One region of the Arthrobacter senegalensis genome, then DNA from elsewhere that is predicted to be linked to it. Evidence: predicted binding sites of a transcription regulator. Region 1 holds the regulator's gene; the other holds the start of a gene.
What was found. The regulator HrcA, encoded in region 1, represses chaperone genes, less so after heat shock. The targets are predictions, from matches to a motif close to TTNGCACTCGNNNNNNNCGAGTGCNAA.
Positions count from the first base shown of each region.

Region 2: the regulator HrcA is predicted to act here: its motif matches at 4,225-4,251, upstream of groES (co-chaperone GroES).

Region 1 covers NZ_JBNHGZ010000003.1:428,381-438,727, reverse strand. The annotation lists gene lepA (translation elongation factor 4) at 1-1,628, shown strand, start outside; gene hemW (radical SAM family heme chaperone HemW) at 1,676-2,905, shown strand; gene AC5RVG_RS12180 (TetR-like C-terminal domain-containing protein) at 2,916-3,479, opposite strand; gene AC5RVG_RS12175 (DUF4188 domain-containing protein) at 3,535-4,020, shown strand; gene AC5RVG_RS12170 (DUF4870 domain-containing protein) at 4,100-4,522, opposite strand; gene AC5RVG_RS12165 (DUF3097 family protein) at 4,632-5,474, opposite strand; gene hrcA (heat-inducible transcriptional repressor HrcA) at 5,621-6,634, shown strand; gene dnaJ (molecular chaperone DnaJ) at 6,706-7,839, shown strand; gene AC5RVG_RS12150 (16S rRNA (uracil(1498)-N(3))-methyltransferase) at 7,842-8,669, shown strand; gene AC5RVG_RS12145 (GerMN domain-containing protein) at 8,693-9,694, opposite strand; gene AC5RVG_RS12140 (PhoH family protein) at 9,973-10,347, shown strand, end outside.
Region 2 covers NZ_JBNHGZ010000001.1:622,126-635,777, reverse strand. The annotation lists gene AC5RVG_RS02875 (maleylpyruvate isomerase N-terminal domain-containing protein) at 1-177, shown strand, start outside; gene AC5RVG_RS02870 (iron ABC transporter ATP-binding protein) at 254-1,012, opposite strand; gene AC5RVG_RS02865 (iron chelate uptake ABC transporter family permease subunit) at 1,009-2,016, opposite strand; gene AC5RVG_RS02860 (ABC transporter permease) at 2,009-3,037, opposite strand; gene AC5RVG_RS02855 (siderophore ABC transporter substrate-binding protein) at 3,090-4,040, opposite strand; gene groES (co-chaperone GroES) at 4,385-4,681, shown strand; gene groL (chaperonin GroEL) at 4,815-6,419, shown strand; gene guaB (IMP dehydrogenase) at 6,673-8,178, shown strand; gene AC5RVG_RS02835 (hypothetical protein) at 8,234-9,040, opposite strand; gene AC5RVG_RS02830 (GuaB3 family IMP dehydrogenase-related protein) at 9,480-10,619, shown strand; gene AC5RVG_RS02825 (glycerol-3-phosphate dehydrogenase/oxidase) at 10,648-12,372, shown strand; gene AC5RVG_RS02820 (SURF1 family protein) at 12,424-13,314, shown strand; gene AC5RVG_RS02815 (DUF3817 domain-containing protein) at 13,320-13,652, shown strand, end outside.

The DNA of each region.
Region 1 (10,347 bases):
TGCCGTGGGAGCTTGACGACGTCAGTTACGCCCTGAACATGATCGACACCCCCGGCCACGTGGACTTCACCTATGAAGTTTCCCGTTCCCTGGCAGCCTGCGAAGGCGCGGTCCTGCTGGTGGACGCGGCTCAGGGCATCGAGGCCCAGACGCTGGCCAACCTCTACCTGGCGATGGAGAACGACCTCACCATCATCCCGGTCCTGAACAAGATCGACCTGCCGGCCGCGCAGCCGGAAAAGTACGCGGCCGAGCTGGCCAACCTGATCGGCGGCGATCCGGAAGACGTGCTGAAGGTCTCCGGCAAGACCGGCGTGGGCGTCGAAGCGCTGCTGGACAAGATCGTGCGCGACCTGCCGGCCCCCACGGGCGACGCGGACGCACCTGCCCGAGCGATGATCTTCGACTCGGTCTACGACACCTACCGCGGCGTGGTCACGTATGTCCGGGTGGTCGACGGAAAACTCTCGCCGCGCGAACGCATCCAGATGATGTCTACCCGGGCCAGCCACGAACTGCTCGAAATCGGAGTCAGCTCGCCCGAACCCACCCCGTCCAACGGCCTGGGCGTCGGGGAGGTCGGCTACCTGATCACCGGCGTTAAGGACGTCCGCCAGTCCAAGGTTGGCGACACCGTCACCAACCTGCTCAAGCCGGCAGCGGAGTCCCTGGGCGGCTACGCAGACCCCAAGCCCATGGTCTTTTCCGGGCTCTACCCGATCGACGGCACGGACTACCCGGTACTGCGCGACGCGCTGGACAAGCTCAAGCTTAACGACGCGGCACTGATCTACGAGCCGGAGACCTCCGCGGCCCTCGGCTTCGGCTTCCGAGTCGGCTTCCTCGGGCTGCTGCACCTGGAAATCACCCGGGAACGGCTTGAGGCCGAGTTCAACCTGGACCTGATCTCCACCGCTCCCAACGTGGTCTATGAGGTCACGCTGGAGGACAAGAAGGTCCTGACGGTCACCAACCCGAGCGAATATCCGGACGGAAAGGTTTCCGAGGTCCGCGAGCCGATGGTCTCCGCGACCATCCTCGCGCCCAACGAGTTCGTCGGCACCATCATGGAGCTCTGCCAGGGCCGCCGCGGCGAGATGAAGGGGATGGATTACCTCTCCGAGGACCGCGTGGAGCTGCGCTACCGGCTGCCGCTGGCGGAAATCGTCTTCGACTTCTTCGACAACCTCAAGTCGCGCACCCGCGGCTACGCCTCGCTGGACTGGAAAGCCGACGGCGAACAGGTGGCCGATCTGGTCAAGGTGGACATCCTGCTGCAGGGAGAACAGGTCGACGCGTTCAGCGCCATCACGCACCGCGAGAAGGCCTACAGCTACGGCGTCATGATGACCTCCAAGCTGCGCGAACTCATCCCGCGCCAGCAGTTCGAGGTGCCCATCCAGGCCGCCATCGGTTCCCGTATCATCGCGCGCGAAAACATCCGCGCCATCCGCAAGGACGTGCTGGCCAAGTGCTACGGCGGCGACATCTCCCGTAAGCGGAAGCTGCTGGAGAAGCAGAAGGAAGGCAAGAAGCGGATGAAGATGGTCGGCCGCGTGGAGGTCCCGCAGGAGGCCTTCATCGCCGCGCTGTCATCGGATGACTCCAAGGACAAGGCAAAGAAGTAGCTCTGCAGTGCTTGTGACCACAACGACGACGGCGGAGGCGCGCCTCAGTGCCTAGCGTCCTTCCCGTGGGGGACCCGGCGCCGGCCGACGGCCTGCTGCCTGCTCAGGCAGCGGCAGGCGCGGAGGACCGCGCGTTCTGCCTGTATGTGCACATCCCGTTCTGCCGGGTGCGCTGCGGCTACTGCGATTTCAACACCTATACCGCCAAGGAACTGGGTTCCGGCGCGTCGCAGGATGAGTACTCGGGCACCCTGAACACGGAGCTGGAGCTGGCGGCGCGGGTGCTGCGTGACTCCGGCCTGCCCGACCGTCCGCTGGCCACCGTGTTTTTTGGCGGCGGCACACCGACCCTGCTGCCGGCGGCGGACCTGGCGTCGATGCTTCGCCAGGCCGCGGACCTGTGGGGTTTGGAGCCGGGCGCCGAGGTCACCACGGAAGCCAACCCGGACTCGGTCACGCCGGAATCACTGAAGATCCTGGCCGACGCCGGTTTCACCCGCGTGTCCTTCGGCATGCAGTCGGCCGTGCCGCATGTGCTGAAGGTCCTCGACCGTACCCATAACCCGGAACGGGTGCCGCAGGCGGTGCAGTGGGCCCGCGACGCCGGGCTGAACGTCAGCCTGGACCTGATCTACGGCACGCCGGGGGAGTCCATTGCGGACTGGGAGGCCAGCCTCGACTCCGCGATCGCCTGCGCGCCGGACCATATCTCCGCCTATGCCCTGATCGTCGAGGACGGGACCAAGCTCGCGGCGCAGATCCGCCGCGGCGAGGTGCCCGGAATCGACGACGACGACCACGCCGCCAAGTATGAGATCGCAGACGCGCGGCTCGGCGCGGCCGGGTTCGGCTGGTACGAGGTCAGCAATTGGGCCCGCACTCCCGAGGACCGCTGCCGGCACAACCTGGCTTACTGGCGCGGGGACGACTGGTGGGGAGCCGGCCCGGGCGCACACTCGCACGTGGGCGGGGTCCGGTGGTGGAACGTGAAGCACCCCGCGGCCTACGCCCAGCGGCTGGCCACGGGGGTATCTCCGGCAGCCGGCCGCGAAACGCTGGACACCGGCACCCGCCAGCTGGAACACGTGATGCTGCAGACCCGCATCATCGACGGGCTGCAGACCCGGGACCTGGGCCCGAACGGCCGGAAGGCCGTGGCCGGGCTGATCGCCGACGCCCTGGTCGACCCGGCCGCGGCCTTCGCCGGGACGATCCGGCTCACCCTCAAGGGCCGGCTGCTGGCCGACGCCGTGGTGCGGCGGTTGCTCGAGGACTGACCGCGCAGGCCTAAAGCGACCGGCCGATCCGGTGCAGGGCCGCCTCGTAGGCGGAGTCCCAGCTCCACCCGGCAGCCGGCGCGCCCGCCAGCTCCAGCGAGACGAGCCCGTGGACCTGGCCCCACACCACGCCCACCATGGACGCGACGTCGTCGTCCGATGCCCCGGGCAGGGCGGCGGCGACGGCGGCAAACAGCGGCGCGATCGCCGGTTCCGCGGCGCCGGGCGTCGGCTGGCACGGCACCTGGCTGGCCAGTGAGCCGCCGAACATGAGGCCGTACAGGACCGGATGCTCCAGGGCCCACGCCCGGTAAGCCTTGCCCAGCGCCTCCAGTCCGTCGGGAGCGGCGCGCTGCTGGGAGGCCGCGAAGGAGGCGAAACCGTCGTCGAGGATGGCGGTGAGCAGCTCCGCCTTCCCGCCGAAGAGCGAGTACACCGCCGTCGTCGACGTCCCGGCCGCCGCCGCGATCGCCCGGAGCGACACGGCGGGGGCGCCGTCGCGGGTAATCAGGGCCGCGGCAGTGTCGAGCAGCGTGCGCCGCAGCGAATCATCGTGGACTATGGGTCTTGCCATGAGCCCAGTATTCCATAACAATGTTCTGTAACACTGTTACGAAAGGAATCGGCTCATGTCGGAACACGTACACACAGGACGGTTCACAGCCGATCCGGGCGGCGAACGGGTCACGGTCTTCCTCATCGGGATGCGGGCGAACCGCTGGTGGAAGATCGGCAAGGTGGCCCGCACCGCGTCGGCTATGCCGGCGATGCTGGCGCACCTGGCGGCATCGCCGGAGGCCGGCCTGCTGGGCTTCCACCAATGGTTCGGGCGCACCACGATCATGCTCAGCTACTGGAAGAGCCCGGAACACCTGCAGCGGTTCGCGTCCGACCGCTCGGCGCCGCACCTGGAACCCTGGCGGCGGTTCATGCGCGAATCGGCCGGCAGCGGGGACGTCGGTGTGTGGCACGAAACGTACGAGACGGTGCCGGGGGGCCGGGAGAGTGTCTATAGCGACATGCCGCGCTTCGGCCTGGCCGCGGCGACCGGCCACGTGCCGATCGCGGCGGGGATGAACACCGCCCGCCAGCGGTTCTCGCGGCAGGCAGGGTAGGAGGGCGGCCCTGTAGGAGGCCGCAGCGCTGGCGGAACGGCAGCGCTAACGGAGCGGCTGTGGGGGCCGGATGTCAGAGCTACCGAAACAGGCGCAGGTTGTAGGCGTACCGGTAGGGAACGCCGCGGTTGCACTTGACGCCGGCAATGACGGAGTAGACCGTGAGGAAGACCCAGATGGCGGCCGCGATGACGGCAAAGAGTCCGCTGACCGCCGGGATGAGGATCAGCAGGTTCGCAATGATGGCCACCGCCGTGGGCGGAACCGTGAAGTTCAGGGCCTCTTTGGACTCCTGGGCGGTAAAGGGACCCCGGTCCTTGAAGATCAGGTAGATCGCCAGCGACGGGAAGCAACCCAGGATGCCGCCGAAGTGCGCCATGGTGGCCCATTGCCGGTCCTCCGAAGGGGTCAGGGGCAAAGCGGACGCCGACGCGCTCTGGTACTGCTGGCGCGGAGCGGACTTGCGCTCCGGCTGCTGCTGACGAGCAGAGTTCTCGGACACTGGACCTACCTTCGGAAAATCTTCTGACGGCTCACTTCTGTTCCTAGCCTAGCTGTTCCAGCCCGTCTCCCGGTGCATTCCGCGGGCGGGGGCGCCGGACGGAACCGGCTCAAACCGTCAGGAAATCGATGACTTCTTCCACCCTGCCCAAGAGACTGGGCTCCAGGTCGGCATAGGTGTTAACACTGCCCAGCAGCCTCTTCCAGCCGTCGGCGATGTCTATCTGGGTCCGGTGCGGCCAGCCGAGGCCGGCGAGGATGCCGGTCTTCCAATCGGTGCCGCGCGGAACCACCGGCCACGCGGATCGGCCGATGACCGCCGGTTTGATGGCCTGCCACACGTCGACGTAGGGGTGGCCCACAATCAGTACGTTGCCCGCCGCCGCGGGCACGGCCATGGCGGCCTCGGCTATCCGCCACTCCTTGGAGTTGGGGACCAGGTGGTCCACCAGGATGCCGAGCCTGCGCTGCGGGCCGGGGGAGAAGTCCGCCACGGCCGCTGCCAAATCGTCCACGCCGTGCAGGGGTTCGACCACGATCCCCTCCACGCGGAGGTCGTCTCCCCAGACCTTCTCCACGAGTTCGGCGTCATGCTTGCCTTCGACCCAGATCCGGCTGGCCCGCGCGACCCTGGCCCGCTGTCCCTCGACCTTGACCGAACCGGAGGCCGTCCGTTGCCGGACGGGAGCCTTCGCCGCGGGCGCCGCCGGCACCACCTTCACCGGCTCGCCCTCGAAGAGGAAGCCGAAACCCAGCGGGAACGAGCGGACCTTGCCCCGGCGGTCTTCCAGCGACACCAGATGCACACCGCCGGACTTCTCCACCCGGACGACGGCGCCGACCCACCCGCTCTGTGCGTCCTCGAGCACCAGTCCCGGTTCGGCGCCGATTTCGCGCAGTGCCCGGGCCTTGGGGGCGGTGAGATCCTGGGGGCCCCAGCCGTAGCTGCTCATAAACTTTAAGTCCTCTGCTGGTTGTCGTCCTCACGGCACGGCCGCCCGACAATGCTAACAACGGCGGCGACGTATTAGACTTAGCACTTGGACGTGTTGAGTGCTAACGGTCTGTCCGCAGACGAGTTGGAGACAGGAGGAGTGCAGTGAGCGAGGTCCGGAGGCTGGAAGTGCTCCGCGCCATTGTCGAAGACTATGTGCACTCGCGTGAGCCGGTGGGCTCCAAGGCACTGGTCGACCGGCACAGCCTGGGCGTATCCTCAGCCACGATCCGCAACGACATGGCGGCGCTGGAGGAAGAGGGGCTGATCGTCGCCCCGCACACCAGCGCCGGCCGGATTCCCACGGACAAGGGCTACCGCCTGTTCGTGGACCGGATTTCGGACGTCAAGCCGCTCTCTGCCCCCGAGCGCCGCGCCATCCAGAAACTGCTGGAAGGCGCCGACGACCTAGACGATGTCATGGAACGCACCGTGCGGCTGCTGTCCCAGTTGACCAACCAGGTGGCCGTCATCCAGTATCCCCAGCTGGGTGCTGCCAAGGTGCGGCACATCGAGTTCATCCTGCTGGCTCCCAAAAGGGCCCTGGTCGTGCTGATCGCGGACAACGGCAAGGTGGAGCAGCATGTCGCGGCGCTTCCGGCGGACGTCACCGAGGAGGCCCTGGCCACGCTGCGCACGGCATTCCTGTCGGTGCTGTCCGGGAAGCCGCTGGCGGCAGTGCCGGGGCTGCTGAAGACCTCCCCGGTGCCGCCGCAGGCGGGGCCGGCGGGCACGGCCGAGGCCCTGGCGTCGCAGCTTTCGCAGCTTGCCGCGGCCACGAACGAGGAGCGGATCCTGATGGCCGGCACGGCCAACCTGGCCCGTTCCACGGTCGACTTCCAGCTGAGCATCGGTCCCATCCTCGAGGCTCTTGAAGAACAGGTGGTGCTGCTGCAGTTGCTCTCCGAACTGCATCAGGACGCGCGTGGCATGTCGGTGAGCATCGGCAGCGAAAACCCCTACGGTTCGCTGGCCGAAACCTCCGTGGTGGCCACCGGATACGGCCCGGGCGCGACGGCCAAGGTCGGCATCCTCGGCCCCACCCGGATGGACTATCCCACCACCATGGCCGCGGTCCGCGCCGTCGCACGTTATTTGTCACGGATCCTCGCCGGCTAGCCACGCCGCGCAGTGTCCGCACCGGCCGTCGGCGCCGGTGAACCGATCCCCAGGAAGTGAAGTACTACAAGGTGAGTAACCACTACGACGCCCTCGGTGTCAGCCAGGACGCCTCCACCGAGGAAATCAAGAAGGCCTACCGCAAGCTGGCCCGCAAGCTGCATCCGGACGTGAACCCCGGCCCGGAGGCAGCCGAACAGTTCAAGCAGGTCAGCCACGCGTACGAGGTGCTGTCCGACCCGCAGAAGCGGCGCATCTACGACACCACCGGCAACGAGAACGGCAACGACACCGGCTTCGGCGGCGGCTTCTCCGGGTCCGGGTTCGCCTTCCAGGACATCTTCGAAAGCTTTTTCGGCGGCGCCGGAGCGGGCGGCGCCGGTCCGGCCTCCCGGACCCGCCGCGGCCAGGACGCCCTGATCAACGTGCGGATCGACCTCAAGGACGCGGTCTTCGGCGTCAACAAGAAAATCGAAGTGGACACCGCCGTCGTCTGCCCCACCTGCGACGGCAGTTGCTGCCGCCCCGGCACCAGCCCGCGCACCTGCGACATCTGCGGCGGTTCCGGCCAGGTCCAGCGTGCGGTGCGGTCCATCCTGGGCCAGGTCATGACCACTGCCGCGTGCGGCAGCTGCCAGGGCTTCGGTACGGTCATTCCCGACCCCTGCAACGAGTGCAACGGTGAGGGCCGCGTCCGCAGCCGTCGTTCGCTGACCATCAAGCTCCCGGCGGGCGTCGGGACCGGAACGCGGATTCAGCTGGCCGGCCAGGGCGAAGCAGGCCCCGCCGGCGGCCCGCAGGGTGACCTGTATGTGGAAATCCGCGTGAACCCGGACAAGAATTTCATCCGCGAGGGCGACGACCTGCACGTCACGCTCTCGGTGCCGATGACCGCTGCCGCGCTGGGCACCGACCTCACACTGGACACCTTCGACGGCGAACAGGAAGTCAGCATCAAGCCCGGCACGCAGGCGGGCGAGACCCTCACCCTGCGCGGCCTGGGCGTGACCCACCTGCGCGGCTACGGTCGCGGCGACCTGCAGGTGCACGTGCATGTGGAGACCCCGAGCAAGCTGGATGCGGAGCAGGAGGACCTGCTGCGCCGGCTGGCCAGGGCCCGCGGCGAGGAATACACCGAGGGCAAGCTGGCGTCCTCCGGCACTGGCGTCTTCGCCCGCCTGCGGGACCGGCTCGGTAACCTCTAGGCGTGACCAACCACCTGTTCTTCACCGCTCCGGGCGAGCTCGACGACGTCGCTCCGGGCGACAGCTTCACCCTGGCCGGCGACGAGGCGCGGCACGCCGTCACGGTCAAGCGGATCGAACCGGGTGAAGCCGTCGATCTGGCCGACGGGCGGGGCCGGCGGCTGGTAGGGGAGGCCGTTGCCGGCACCTCAGGCCAGCTTACCGTCCGCGCGCTCCGGATCCTGCAGGAGCCACGGCCCGACCCGGAGTTGGTGCTGGTGCAGGCGCTGGCCAAGGGAAACCGCGACGAACTTGCCATCGAGGCGGCCACCGAACTGGGTGTCGATGCCGTGGTGCCGTGGCAGGCCGAACGCAGCATCGTGCGCTGGAGGGCGGACAAGGCGGCCAAGGGCGCGGCGAAATGGCAGCTGGCGGTCCGGGCGGCCGCCAAGCAGTCGCGGCGTGCCCGCGTTCCGGAGGTGGAGCCGCTGGTGGAACGGGCCGGGCTCTGTGCCCTGATCCGGGACAGCCGGCTCTCGCTGCTGCTGCACGAGGACGCCGCAGGCAGCGTGGCCGACGCCGTGGAGGGGGCCGGGTTGCGTGCCGGCTCCTCCGCCGGGGAGCGCGGCGGAAACGACGGCGGCGCTGCCCCGCCCGGAGCCCGTACCGGCGGCGCGGGGCGCGTGCTGATGATCGTGGGCCCCGAAGGCGGGATGAGCCAGGCCGAAGTGGAGGCGATGCTCGACGCCGGGGCGGTGGCCGTGAGGCTGGGGCCGCACGTCCTGCGGTCCTCCACGGCCGGACCCGCCGCCTTGACCCTGCTCAGCGAGTTGCTGGGCCGCTGGCGCTGACCACGTCCGTCAGCAGAGCCGGCCTAGGTGATGGTGAAGACCTTGCTGTCCGCATTCTGCCGTTCGTCGGTCCGCCCGTCCTGGTCCTTTTGGAACACGTACAGCCGGTAGGTGCCCGGATCCAGCTTCTGGCTGAACCGGAACTCGCCGATCTGCCCGCTGTCGGCATCAACGAGGGCCGTGCCGTCCTTGACCAGGTCGCCTTCGGACGTGTCGTCGGAGCCGGCAAGGCGGAAAATCTGCCAGCTCAGTTCCGATTCGTACGCGACCCCGCGGCCGAACACCTCCACGCGTCCGGCTGCGGTGGCACCGTCGGCAGGATCAATGATCCATACCGGGGCGGCCAGGCTGCTGTTCCGGCCCATCGGCTGGCCCAGCGGCACATGGCCAAAGGCTTCGTAACCGTGGTGCCCGTCCACGAGGATGACCACTTCCAGCGGATCATCCGACGTGCTCAGCCCGGCGTTCGCCGCCGCGGCCGTGGCGGTGAAGACCAGTTGCTGCACGGCCCGTTCGGCGATGCCGGCATCCACGCGGCGGCTGAACGCGTCCGAGGAAATGTCCAGCGTGATGACCGAACCGTTGGTGATGGAGGCGCCCACCTTGCTCGCCGGGCTGAGCGGATTAAAGTAGTCCGGATCGAGGGGCTGCAGCCGCGTCAGCGCGGCCACCGCCGTCGTAATGGGATCACCCAGGTTCTCCGCCTGGCGGTATTCCCGGTACAGGAACACGTTCCCGGCATTGGTGCCCAGCCAATAGACGGGGGAGAGCTCCGAGGAGCGCAGGGTCTCGACCGGCACGCTGGAGACCAGGGGGCTGCTGGCCGAAGCGGGGTCGGTGGGATTGGGCATGGAGGTCTGTCCGCCGCCGCCACCGCCGGCGGCCTGCGGCGAGCATCCGAGCAGCACCAGCGATGAGGCAGTGACCAGGGCCAACCACGCACCGAAGCGGCGTGTTGGGACCGAGCCTGCAGGCTGCCGGAGCTGGTTGCTGGTGATGCTTTCGATCCCTTCTGACGTTGGCAATGACCGGGTTTTTGTGGGCCGAAAAGGGCTGCTGCCGCCTTTCCTGCCTCACTAGCTTGGCATACGGGAGGGGGGCTGATGGCTGCTTTAACCGGCGCTCAACCGGACTGATGCAGGATTGATGCAGGATCGATACCAAGGCGTTTTTCGGGCCCGCAGAGGACTGTGCGGCGGCTCGTGCCGTAGCATGGACTTGTACCGTCGGGACCGGATCCATTTCCGGTTACCGCCAGCAAGCGCCCACCGAAGGAGCGATGAAAGGCCACATCGGCCGGACTATGTCCCAATCACGCCTGGATGTCGATCCGCTGGGATCAAGCAGCCGTTCCGTCCATTTCGATTCGTCGGAACACATGGTCAGGGCGCTCGGCGCCCACGACGAGGTGCTGCGGGTCATCGAGTCGGAGTTCAGCGATGTGGACCTGCATGTACGCGGCAACGAACTTTCCATCACCGGCCCCGCCGACGCAGTGCAGCTCACGCTCAACGTGGTGGAAGAGATCCGCGCCCTGGCAGCGAAGGATACGAGGATCACCGCGCAGGTGGTCGCCCAGCTGCTGCGCATGCTCGGGGAACAGTCGGCGCAGCGGCCGGCCGAAGTCCTGACGCTGAACATCCTCTCTTCGCGCGGCCGCAACATCCGGCCCAAGACC
Region 2 (13,652 bases), on a different contig from region 1:
GTGCACACGCTCGACCTGTCCCGGGCCTGCGGCCTGGTGGCGGAGCTGCCGCGCAGCGTGGAGCTGGAAGCCGGGCGGCTGGCCATGGAGATTGCCGCCGAACGCGGCGACGGGGCGCAGGTGCTGCTGGCCCTGACCGGGCGGACCATGCTGCCCGGCGATTTCTCCGTGGTCTGACGCCGTGCCGGCCCTGCCGGCCCTGCCAGCCTCGCAGGCCGGGGCCCCGTGGCGGCAACAACTCCGCCGTCCGGCGTCAGGCGAAGTAGACGCCGATCCTGTTGCCCTCGATCTCCTCGATGCGGATGTCGATGTCGTACACGTCGCGCAGCACGTCCGGCTGCATGATCTGCGCCGGAGGGCCCTGGTGCACGAGGCGGCCGGAGCGCATGGCGATGATCGAGTCCGAGTAGCAGGACGCGAAGTTGATGTCGTGGATGACCAGCACCACGGTCTTGCCCAGCTCGTCGGTCAGCCGGCGCAGCAGCCGCATCATCTCCACCGAGTGCTTCATGTCCAGGTTGTTCAGCGGTTCGTCCAGCAGCAGGTAATCGGTGTCCTGGGCCAGCACCATGGCGATGAACGCCCGCTGCCGCTGGCCGCCGGAGAGTTCGTCCACGAACTTGTCCGCCATCGACGTCAGGTCCAGGTACGCCAGCGCCTGCTCGATCTGGACGAGGTCGGCCGGGCCCGGCCGACCGTTGTTGTGCGGGAAACGGCCGAAGCCCACCAGGTCCCGTACGGTCAGGCGGACGGTCAGCTGGTTGTCCTGGCGCAGGATGGCCATCTTGCGGGCCAGTTCCTTGCCCGCGGTCTTGCCGACGTCGAGCCCGTCGATGGTCACCGCCCCGGCGTCCATGGGCAGCAGCCGGGAGACCATGGACAGCAGCGTGGACTTGCCGGCGCCGTTCGGCCCGATGATCGAGGTGATGCCGCCGTCCTTGATGTAGCAGCTGACGTCGTCCACCACGGTCTGCGTGCCGTAGGTCTTGGAGACTCCGGAGACGTGGATCATTTGATGGAGCCTTTCAGCAGCAGGGCGATGAACAGGATGCCGCCGGCGAATTCAATGACGATGCTCAGCGCGGTATCGAAACTGAACACCTGCTCGAGGACCAGCTGGCCGCCGACCAGGGCGATGGCGCCCAGCAGCACGGCGATGGGCAGCACGTACACGTGCCGGAAGTGCGAGCACAGCAGGTAGGCCAGGCTGGCCACCAGCAGGCCAAAGAACGTGATCGGTCCCACCAGTGCGGTGGATACGGCCACCAGGATGGCGCAGAGCATCAGGACGGTGGTGACGGCCCGCCGGTGGTCAACGCCCAGGTTCAGCGCCGTGTCCCGGCCCAGCGCCAGCACGTCCAACTGCCGGCGCATCCGCCAGACCGGGACGGTGGCCGCGGCCACGGCCAGCGCGGACACGGCCAGCAGCACGCCGTCCACGTTGTTGAAGCTGGCGAAGAAAAGGTCCTGCAGGATGATGAATTCGCTCGGGTCGATCAGCCGCTGCAGCAGCGAGGAGATGCCGCGGAACATGGTCCCGAACACGATGCCCACCAGCAGCATCAGGTGCAGGCTCTTGCCGCCGCCGGTGAACAGCCAGCGGTAGATCAGGAAGGAGAAGCCCACCATCAGCATCACTTCGATCACGAAGCGCACCGGCGCGCCCAGGCTCAGCAGCGCCTGCCCGCCGATCGCGAAGGTCAGCCCGGTCTGGATCAGCATGTAGAGGGCATCGAAGCCCATGATCGACGGAGTCAAAATCCGGTTGGCGGTCACCGTCTGGAACAACACCGTGGACACGCCCACGGCGTACGCCACCAGCAGCATCGAACCGACTTTGATGGCACGCCGGGGCAGGATGTAGCCGAGGTTGCCGCGCAGGTCGATGGTCATGAACACCGCCACGAGGGCGGCCGTCAGCAGGCCCAGCAGGATGATCCAGGTCCGCGGCCGGACCGTGGTGAGGGTGCGGCGCTTGCGCTGCGTCAGGGCGGCGGGAAGTACCGAATCAGCCATTCTTGCGGGTCCTCAGCAGCAGGTAGAGGAAGACGGCGCTGCCGACGGCGGAGACGATCACGCCCACCGGGATTTCGTAGGGGTAGCGGATGGTGCGGCCGATGATGTCGCACAGCAGCACAAAGCCCGCACCGAAGACCGCAACCCAGGGAACCGCGCGGCGGGCGCTGTCGCCGAACGCCAGCGACACCAGGTTGGGCACCACCAGCCCCAGGAACGGAATGGCGCCGATGTTGACCACCACCACGGCGCTGATCAGCGAGACGATGACCAGCCCGAGCGTCAGGATCCGGCCGTAGTGCAGGCCCAGATTGGTGGAAAATTCCTGCCCCATGCCGGCCATCGTGAAGCGGTCCGCGCACAGGTAGCCGATCACCGCGAGCAGCGCGACAATCCAGAGGAGCTCGTAGCGGCCGCGGAGCACACCGGAGAAGTCGCCGATCATCCAGCTGTTCAGCGTCTGCAGCAGGTCAAAGCGGTAGGCAAAGAACGTGGTCACCGCGGCGATGACGCCGCCCAGCATGATCCCCACCAGCGGCACAATGAGCGTGTTGCGCAGCGGGATCCGGCGCAGCACCAGCAGGAACAGGCCGGTCCCGGCGGCCGCGAACACGGTCGCCACGGACATCTTGGCCAACAGGGTGGCACCGGGGATCGCCACCGTGACCACCAGGATGCCCAGCGAGGCAGACTCCACGGTGCCCACGGTGGACGGCTCCACGAATTTGTTCCGCGCCATCAGCTGCATGATCAGCCCGGCAATCCCCAGCGCCGCGCCGGCCAGGATGACCGACAGGGTGCGTGGCAGCCGGCTGATCCAGAAAATGTCCCAGGCCTTCTGGTCACCGGCCAGCAGGGCAGGCAGCGACACATCGCTGACGCCCACAAACATGCTGGCAATGGCCAGGACGACGACGGCGGTGGCCGCCCAGGCGAGCTGGGACCCGGATCCGCGGGCGCGGGAGCGTCCCGCCGCGGCTGCTGCCGCCGGGGCCGGACTGGAAATCGTGGAGGAAGCCATGGGTCGGGCCACCGCGCAGGCCGCCGGCGGGACGCCGGCGGCCGTACGGGTGCTACTTCGTGACGGCTGCCTGGACGGCGCTGATCATGGCGTCCGTATTGTTCAGGCCGTAGCCCACCAGGTACCAGGAGGCCGAGTCCAAATAGGTGATGCTGTCGTTCTTGGCGGCGCTGGTGCCGTTGACCAGGTCGTTGTCCAGGACGGCCGCAGCGGCTTCCCCGGATTCGCCGACGGCGGAGTCGCGGTCGATCACGAACAGGTGGTCCGGGTTGGCCTCGGCGACGAATTCGTGCGAAATGGCCTCGCCGTGCGGGCCCTCGGACTTCACATCCGCGGCGGTCTGCACGCCCAGGACATCGTGCACGATGCCGAAGCGGGACCCTGAGCCGTAGGCCGTCATCTCGCCGCCGCTCGTCATCAGCACCAAACCGGTGCCGGCGTCGGCGGCTGCGGCCTTGGTGTCCTCGATCCGGGTGTCGATGGCCGCCAGCTTTTCTTCGACTTCGGCTTCCTTGCCGAAGATCTCGCCGAGGGTCGCGGAGACTTCCTTGAAGCTCTCGATCGGAGCGGCGGTGTCCACGCTCAGGTCGATGGTCGGGGCGATTTTGCTCAGCTCCCCGTAGGCCTCGGCGGTGCGGCCCGAGATGATGATCAGGTCGGGTGCGCCTTCGCTGATGGCCTCGAAGTCGGGTTCCTTCATGGAGCCGATCTTGGTGTATTCGTCGCCGGCGTACTGCGCCAGCGATTCGGGGAACACGGCCGCCTCCGGGACGCCGTCGACCTCGACGCCCAGGGCGGTGAGGCTGTCCAGCACCCCGAGATCGAAGGTGTAGACCGTCTCCGGGTTCACCGGCACGTCGGTGGTGCCGGAGGCGTGCTCAACGCTGATCGTCTCGGCGCCGGTGCCTGCCGCGGCGTCGGTCTGCTGGCCGCAGGCGCTCAGGGCGAGCATGGAAACGGCTGCGGTCATGGCCACCAGGCCGGACTTCAGGGGCTTTTTCACTGACTCTCCATTGTTCGTCAACGCCGTCCCGGGCGGGGACCGGCATTAGGCAACATAAACGTTTGCTATTTGCGCGCAGCTTGAAAGCTACCGGGTTAGGTTAGCCTTACGCAACTTGGCCGGTGGACGGCGGAGCCGATCTTCGTCACATAGGCGGCGGCCGCGGAAACCGGAGGGCCCGCCGCTGGCACTCGCCTTGACCGAGTGCTAATCCTTCTCATAGAGTCGCAGTTAGCACTCACCCCGTGTGGGTGCTAATACAAGGAACCGCCTGCCGGCACCGCGACGACGGCAGACATCTCCTTGGCCAACCTATTCGTAGCGCATGAAAAGGAGAGAGCCGAGTGTCGGTCTCCATTAAGCCTCTTGAGGATCGTATTGTTGTCCAGCCGCTCGAAGCAGAGCAGACCACGGCCTCCGGCCTGGTCATTCCGGACACCGCCAAGGAAAAGCCGCAGGAAGGCAAAGTTGTCGCGATCGGCCCCGGCCGCGTCGATGACAATGGCAACCGGGTTCCCGTTGACGTAGCCGAGGGTGACGTCGTCATCTACTCGAAGTACGGCGGAACCGAGGTCAAGGTCGGCGGGGAAGAGTACCTGGTGCTCTCCGCCCGCGACGTGCTGGCCATCGTCACCAAGTAAGGCCCATCAGCTGAGTCCGGCGGCTCGGGCGCGCGCAGTCGACGCCCGCAGCCGGAATCACGGACAACCGAAATGCCCCGGCTGCCTCCTCTAGCAGCGCAACCGGGGCATTTTGCGTGAAAGGAACAAATTCATGGCAAAGCAGTTGGAGTTCAACGACGCCGCCCGCAAGGCGCTGGAAGCCGGCGTCGACAAGCTCGCCAATACCGTCCGGGTCACCCTCGGTCCGCGTGGCCGCAACGTGGTCCTGGACAAGAAGTGGGGCGCCCCCACCATCACCAACGACGGCGTGACCATCGCCCGCGAGGTGGAACTCGACGACCCGTACGAGAACCTCGGCGCGCAGTTGGCCAAGGAAGTCGCCACCAAGACCAACGATGTTGCCGGTGACGGCACCACCACGGCTACCGTCCTGGCCCAGGCGCTGGTGAAGGAAGGCCTCCGCAACGTGGCCGCCGGCGCCGCCCCCGGCGCCCTCAAGCACGGCATCGAGGTGGCGGTCGAAGCCGTTGCCGCCCGCCTGCTGGAGAATGCCCGCGAGGTCGAAGGCAGGGTCGCCGAGGTCGCCACCATCTCCGCCCAGAGCCCCGAGGTCGGCAAACTGCTGGCCGAAGCCTTCGACAAGGTGGGCAAGGACGGCGTCATCACCATCGAAGAGGGCTCCAGCATGGAGACCGAGCTGGTGCTCACCGAGGGCATGCAGTTCGACAAGGGCCTGCTGTCGCAGTACTTCGTCACCGACCAGGAGCGCCAGGAGGCAGTCCTCGAGGACGCGCTGATCCTGATCTCCCAGGGCAAGATCTCCACGGTGCAGGAGTTCCTGCCGCTGCTGGAGAAGGTGCTGCAGGCCAACAAGCCGCTGTTCATCATCGCCGAAGACATCGACGGCGAGGCCCTGTCCACCCTGGTGGTCAACAAGATCCGCGGCACCCTCAACGTTGCCGCCGTGAAGGCGCCGGGCTTTGGCGACCGCCGCAAGGCCATGCTGCAGGACATCGCGGTGCTCACCGGCGCCCAGGTCGTGTCCGCGGACCTCGGCCTGAAGCTGGACCAGGTGGGCCTCGAGGTGCTGGGCACGGCACGCCGCATCACCGTCACCAAGGACAACACCACCATTGTTGACGGCGCCGGCTCCGAGGCCGACGTGGCCGACCGCGTGTCCCAGCTGCAGGCGGAGGTGCTGCGCACCGATTCCGATTGGGACCGCGAGAAGCTCCAGGAGCGGCTGGCCAAGCTGTCCGGCGGCATCGGCGTGATCAAGGTCGGCGCTGCCACCGAGGTCGAAATGAAGGAGAAGAAGCACCGGATCGAGGACGCCGTGTCCTCCACCCGGGCTGCCCTGGAAGAAGGCATCGTGGCCGGTGGCGGCACCGCCCTGGTGCACGCCGCCCAGGCTCTGGACACCGACCCGAACGTGCTGGCGCTTGAGGGCGACGCAGCCACCGCCGTCGGCCTGGTCCGCCGCGCGCTGGCCCAGCCGCTGCGCTGGATCGCCGAAAACGCCGGCCACGAGGGCATGGTCGTCGTCTCCAAGGTGGGCGACATGGAGCTCAACAACGGCTTCAACGCCGCCACCGGCGAATACGAGGACCTCGTCGCCGCGGGCATCATCGACCCGGTGAAGGTGACCCGCTCGGCGCTGCGCAACGCGGCCTCGATCGCGGCACTGGTGCTGACCACCGAAACCCTGGTCGTCGAGAAGCCGGCCGAAGAGGACGGGCACAACCACCAGCACTAGCGCACGCCGCCGGCTGTTGGTCGGGCTTCGCCCGTCCGGAGGGGATCCTGCCAGTGCAGGGTCCCCTTCGTCGTCGTGGGGTCCGGGGTGGTGAAAGCCCCGGAGCCGGGCGCGCACGTTAGCTCCGCCACATCGGTTGCCGCGGGAAATAGTGGGCAGGGCGGAATCGTTTTAGGATGTAACCAACCCCGGAACCCGATCCCCGCTGTCGGTGACCGGCGGCCGCCACCGGTATCGCTCGAAAGGCCCTGCAGTGTCCGAAGAATTCAATCCGTTCGCTTTCGAGGGTCTGACCTACGACGACGTGCTCCTGCTGCCAGGCCCGACGGATGTGATTCCGTCCGAGGCCGATACCAGCTCCCGCCTGACCCGCCGCATCACGGTCCAGACCCCGCTCCTCTCCGCCGCCATGGATACCGTGACGGAGTCGCGGATGGCCATCGCCATGGCGCGCCAGGGCGGCCTGGGCGTCATCCACCGCAACCTGTCCATCCAGGACCAGGCCGAGCACGTGGACCGGGTCAAGCGCAGCGAGTCCGGCATGATCACCAACCCGGTGACCATCGCCCCGGACGCCACGCTGGCCGAACTGGACGAACTTTGCTACAACTACCGCGTGTCCGGACTGCCCGTGGTGGACTCCGAGGGCAAGCTGGTGGGCATCTGCACCAACCGCGACACCCGTTTCGTGCCCCGCGCCGACTATCCCACCACCAAGGTGCACGAGGTGATGACCTCCATGCCGCTGATCACGGGCAAGGTGGGCATCAGCCGCCCGGAAGTCATCGAACTGCTGGGCAAGAACCGGATCGAAAAACTCCCGCTGGTGGACGACGCCGGCATGCTGCAGGGCCTGATCACCGTCAAGGACTTCGACAAGGCGGAGCAGTACCCGCTGGCCACCAAGGACGACGACGGCCGCCTCCGCGTCGGCGCGGCTGTGGGCTTCTTCGGCGACGGCTACGAGCGCTCGATGACCATGATCGAGGCCGGCGTGGACGTCCTCGTGGTGGACACCGCCAACGGCCACAGCCAGGGCGTGCTGGACATGATCGCCCGGCTGAAGAAGGACCCGGCCGCGGCCCACGTGGACGTGATCGGCGGCCAGGCCGCCACCCGCGAGGGCGCGCAGGCACTGGTCGACGCCGGCGCCGACGCCATCAAGGTGGGCGTGGGCCCGGGCTCCATCTGCACCACCCGCGTGGTGGCAGGCGTTGGCGTACCGCAGATCACGGCGATCTACGAGTCGGCCAAGGCGGCCATTCCGGCGGGCATCCCGGTGATTGCCGACGGCGGCCTGCAGCACTCCGGCGACATCGGCAAGGCCCTGGTCGCCGGCGCGGACACGGTGATGCTCGGCTCGCTCCTGGCCGGCGCCGCGGAATCCCCGGGGGACCTGGTGTTCGTCAACGGCAAGCAGTTCAAGGCCTACCGCGGCATGGGCTCGCTGGGGGCCATGCAGACGCGCGGGAAGAACACCTCCTACTCCAAGGACCGCTACTTCCAGGCCGACGTGCCCGACGACGAGAAGCTGATCCCCGAGGGCATCGAAGGCCAGGTGCCGTACCGCGGCCCGCTCTCGGCCGTCGCGCACCAGTTGGTCGGCGGCCTGCGCCAGACCATGTTCTACACCGGTGCCCGCAACATCGCCGAGCTGAAGGCCAAGGGCAAGTTCGTGCGGATCACCGCGGCGGGGCTGAAGGAGTCCCACCCGCACGACATCATGATGACCGTGGAGGCACCGAACTACAAGCGGTAGTCCCGCAGTCGCCGACGGCGCCGTTCCCCGCACCAGGGGAGCGGCGCCGTTCGCGTTAACCAGCGGCACGTCTTTCGCCGCCGCTTAACGGCCGCGACCAGCCCCGCGTATGGACGGGACAGCGCCTCGGCGCGTGGGTCCGGGCGTGCGCGCGGCCGCCGACCGCGGCGCGGGTGAGCCAACGGAGCCGGCGTCGGAAGATCAGGAGCGCGATGAGCACGAGGGCCGCGGTGTCAGGCCAGCGCGGCGCCGGCCAGTTATCCGGCGCGGGCGGATACGCCCCGTCGGCCAATCCGGCGGCCCGCTCAAAGTGGTTGCGCGAGGAGGGGAACAGCGCCCCGTCGATGATGTACGCCGCCGGAAATGCGAACGGGCCGGCGAGCAGATTGGCTATGGCCCACTGGTCAACATGCCGTGACTCGTGGCGGGCGAGGGCCTCGTCCCCGGTCCGGGTCTGGGAGATGTTCGGGCCGTAGCGGACATACTGGCCTTCATCGGCAATGCCATATCCGTTGACGCTCAGTGGACCGGCCGGGTCTACCGGCGGCATCCACGCAACGAACACGTCCCCGAGCATTGTTCCGCCACCGCTGGTGCGCGGCGGGTGCCAGAACATGACCAGCAGCGACGGTCCCGAGCACGCTTCCATATCAAGGCTGCGCCCGGTCAGGACCCCGACGCCGCTGATGGGGGCAACCAGAAAATCGCGGGTGATGCGCCACGGGGCCGGCGGTGAAATCTGCAGGCGCGGCTCGGGCTTGATCTGCCCGTCGGCAGTGATATGGCTGTGGCAAACGATCTGCGGGGAGAGCGCCTCCTGGACGCGGGCTCCGGCTCCGGCGACCAGGAGGGCCGCCACCACAAAGAGGGCGGTACCGCGTACCCGCTGGTGGGAAGCGCAAACGGTGCACGATGCGGCTCGCCGCAACCGGCGCGCATGAAGGGAGGGCATGGACCAGACCAGCCCGGCGACGCCAAAACACAGGGTGGCCGCCAAGCCGCTTGCGAACGGTCGCATGCGCCCGACGGACCGCCGGAATCTTCCTCCCATGACTGACCACTTCCCGCTCCGGCTGCCTGCGGCCGGCCCACGGCAACCGTTAAGAGAGAGGGCCTGCGGTGCGCTTGCCGGCCGTGTGGCAGGTCGAGCGTACCGCCTGCGCCGGGACGACGCCAGCAGTCGGAACAGGAGAGCCGTGCAGCCGTCGCGAGGGGTCCGCCCTGTCCGCCAGACGCCGGCGAAAGTCCTGTCCCTGCCCGTTCCAAGGTGAAGCGTTCCAGTGGTGGGATAACCTAGAGCCGTGACTTACGAGATTGAAATTGGCCGTGGCAAGCGTGGGCGCCGAGCCTACTCCCTCGATGACGTGGCGATCGTCCCCTCGCGCCGGACGCGCGATCCCAAGGATGTCTCGGTCAGCTGGCAGATCGACGCCTACACGTTCGACGCGCCGGTGATCGCCGCGCCGATGGACTCGGTCATGTCGCCCGCCACCGCCATCGCGCTGGGCAAGCTCGGCGGCCTGGGCGTCCTCAATCTCGAGGGCCTGTGGACCCGGTACGAGGATCCGCTGCCGGTGCTGGACGAGATTGCCGCGCTGGGCACGGAGAACTTCAGCCCGGCCGCGACCAAGCGGATGCAGGAGCTCTACTCCGCCCCCGTGCAGCCGGAACTGATCACCTCCCGGCTGGCCGAGATCCGGGAAGCCGGGGTGACCGTGGCCGGCTCGCTGACGCCGCAGCGCACCCAGGAGTTCTACAAGACCGTGGTCGCCGCCGGCGTGGACATCTTCGTGATCCGCGGCACCACCGTCTCCGCCGAACACGTCTCCAAGACGCAGGAACCGCTGAACCTGAAGCAGTTCATCTACGAGCTGGACACGCCCGTGATCGTCGGCGGCGCCGCCGGCTACACCCCGGCGCTGCACCTGATGCGCACCGGTGCCGCCGGCGTGCTGGTGGGCTTCGGCGGGGGAGCGACGACGACCACGCGCCGGGCGCTGGGCATCCACGCCCCGATGGCCTCGGCGATCTCCGATGTGGCGGCCGCGCGCCGGGACTACATGGACGAATCGGGCGGCCGCTACGTGCACGTGATCGCCGACGGCGGCGTGGGCTTCAGCGGCGACATCGTCAAGGCCATCGCCATGGGGGCGGACGCCGTGATGCTCGGTTCCGCGCTGGCCCGGGCGGAGGAAGCGCCGGGCCGCGGCTGGCACTGGGGCCAGGAGGCCCACCACGACGAACTGCCCCGGGGCGACCGCGTGAACGTGGGAACCGTCGGACCGCTGGAGCGGGTGCTGCACGGCCCGTCCAACCACACCGACGGAACCTCCAACCTGGTCGGTGCGCTGCGCCGGTCGATGGCGACCACCGGGTACTCGGACCTGAAAGAGTTCCAGCGCTGCGAAGTGGTGCTGGCCCCGATCCAGGCCCGCGACTGATCCGACCATGCTGGGAGGCTGATAGGCGATGACCACCGGAGCCCTGAGTCCCGAGAGCCGCGAGCAGGCGCTGGCCGCGCTGCGCGCCACACAGGAGCGCGGGGCCGAGCTGGACGTGCTGATCGTCGGCGGCGGGGTGGTCGGCGCCGGGGCCGCCCTGGACGCGGTCACCCGGGGACTGGACGTGGGCATCGTGGAGGCCCGGGACTGGGCCTCGGGCACGTCGTCGCGGTCTTCCAAGCTGATCCACGGCGGGCTGCGGTACCTGGAGATGCTGGATTTCGCCCTGGTCCGCGAGGCGCTGCAGGAACGGGGACTGCTGTTGGAGCGGATCGCGCCGCACCTGGTGCGCCCGGTGCCGTTCCTGTACCCGCTGACCAGGCGCTACGTGGAGCGGCCCTACGTCGGCGCCGGCGTGGCCTTGTACGATGCCCTGGCCATCGCCTCCGGGCGCGGCCGCGGCGTCCCCTTCCACAAACACCTCTCCAGGCGGGGGACCCTCCGGGCGGCACCCAGCCTGAAGAAGGACGCCATGGTGGGGTCCATCCGCTACTACGACGCGCAGGTGGACGACGCCCGGCTGGTGGTCAACCTTGTCCGCACCGCGGCGGCGTTCGGGGCGCACGCGGCAAACCGGCTGGCGGTGGTCGACTTCCTGCGCGAGGGCGAACGCGTGGTCGGCGCCCGGGTGCGGAACCAGGAGGACGGCACCGAGTTCAACATCCGGGCCAAGCAGGTGGTCAACGCCACCGGCGTGTGGACGGACGAGACCCAGGCCATGGTGACCGAACGGGGCCAGCTGAGCGTCCGTTCTTCCAAGGGAATCCATCTGGTGGTGCCGCGGGACCGGTTCCAGTCCACGGTGGGGCTGATCCTGCGCACCGAGAAGTCGGTGTTGTTCGTGATTCCATGGGGGCGGCACTGGATCATCGGCACCACCGATACCGACTGGAATCTGGACAAGGCTCACCCGGCGGCCTCGTCCAAGGACATCGACTACCTGCTGGAACACGTCAACCGGGTCCTCCAGCGCCCGCTCACCCGGGAGGACGTCGAGGGAGTCTACGCCGGGCTCCGGCCGTTGCTGGCGGGCGAGAACGATTCCACCGCCAAGCTCTCGCGCGAACACGTGGTGGCGCACCCGGTCCCCGGGCTCGTGGTGGTGGCCGGCGGCAAGTACACCACGTACCGCGTGATGGCCAAGGACGCGGTGGACGAGGCGGCCCGGGCCCTCGACGAGCGCGTCCCGCCCAGCTGCACGGACACCATCCCGCTGCTCGGCGCCTCCGGATTCAAGGCGGCCTGGAACAGGCGCAGCCGCATGGCGGACCGCACCGGCATCCACGTTGCCCGGGTGGAACACCTGCTCAACCGGTACGGAGCCATGGCAGGCGACGTGCTGGACATCATCACCGAACGGCCGGAGCTGGCCGAACCGCTGCCCGGCGCCGACGACTACCTGGCGGCCGAGGTGGTCTATGCCACCACGCACGAGGGAGCCCGCCACATCCACGACGTGCTCACCCGCCGGACCCGGATCTCCATCGAGGCCTGGGACCGCGGCGTCTCCGCCGCCCCGGTCGTCGCCCGGCTGATGGCGCCCCTCCTCGACTGGAGCGAAGGACAGGTGGAACGCGAGGTGAAGCACTACCTGGCCCGGGTCGAAGCCGAACGGCTCAGCCAGGAGCAGCCCGACGACGTCACGGCCGACAGCGCCCGGATGGGCGTCGACGACATCGTTCCGCTGGCCTGAGGGCACCGGGCAGGATTCGTTTTCTACATGGTTGCGAAGTACCTTTAATGGGTGCTCAAGACTGCCCTGAAACCCCGCTGGATAGCGGCCCTGGTGCTTGCACTGGCGCTGTCCACGGTGTTCGTGCTGCTGAGCCAGTGGCAGTTTTCCACGTCGCAGAGCGAACCGCCCCCGCCCCCGGGCGAGACCGAAACGGTCAAGCCGCTCACCGACGTCTTTGAACCGGGCATCCCGATGACGGCCGCCACCGCGGACCAGATGGTCACCTTCGACGGCAGCTTCGTCCAGGGCGGGCAGGTGCTGGTCCGGAACCGCCTGCAGGACGGCGAAGAAGGCCTCTGGGTGGTCGACCCGTTCACCGTGGACGGCGTGGAGCAGTTTGGCGAAGACGTGGTCATCCCCGTGGTGCGCGGCTGGGTCGAGGAACCGGCGGATGCCGTTCCCGCCCCGGACGGTGAGGCCACCGTCGTCGGGCGGCTGCTGCCCACGGAAGCCCCGCTGCCCGGAAGCCTGCCCGCCGGCCAGGTGGCTTCGCTGTCGGCGGCCGAGCTGATCAACCGCTGGAACGCGCCCGGCTACTCCGGCTTCGTGGTCGGGACCGGCTTCACCGTGGGCGGCACGGACCTTGGCACCGCGACCGAGGGGACCTCGATGCAGCCGGTGGTTGTCGGACCGCAGCCGCAGGAAGCGCCGGTCAACTGGATGAACGTCTTCTACGCGGTGGAATGGGTGGTGTTCGCCGGATTCGCCATCTTCCTCTGGTGGCGGCTGGTGGCCGACGACTACCGCCGCGACCTGGAGGCGGCCGAAGACGCGGCCGAAGCGGCCCGCCATGCAGCCGAATCCGGGCGGGGGAGCGCGGCAGGTCCCTCCGGCGCCCGCGAGGGCGGCGACGCCGCCGCCGACCAGACCACACCCAGCTCACCCCACACAACGAGGTAGTCCACGTGACCGAAAACGCCCCCGACCGTTCCGCCGCGACCCAGCGTCCGGCCAAACGCCGCTTCGGCGGAACCCACGCCCAGATCCGCTCCGCCCTGACCTTCTACAAGGTCACCTCCTACATCACCGGCATCATGCTGCTGCTGCTCTGTGTGGAGATGGTGCTGCGGTACGGTTTCAACCTGTTCCTGTTCGCCGGGGCCACCAACACCCTGACGGGCGAGACGTTCGCGCTCGGGCTGGCGCAGGCCGAACCGTCCGTGATCGACGGCCTGAACCTGTCCATCGCGGTGCTGATAGCGCACGGCTGGCTGTACGTGCTGTACCTGATTGCCGAC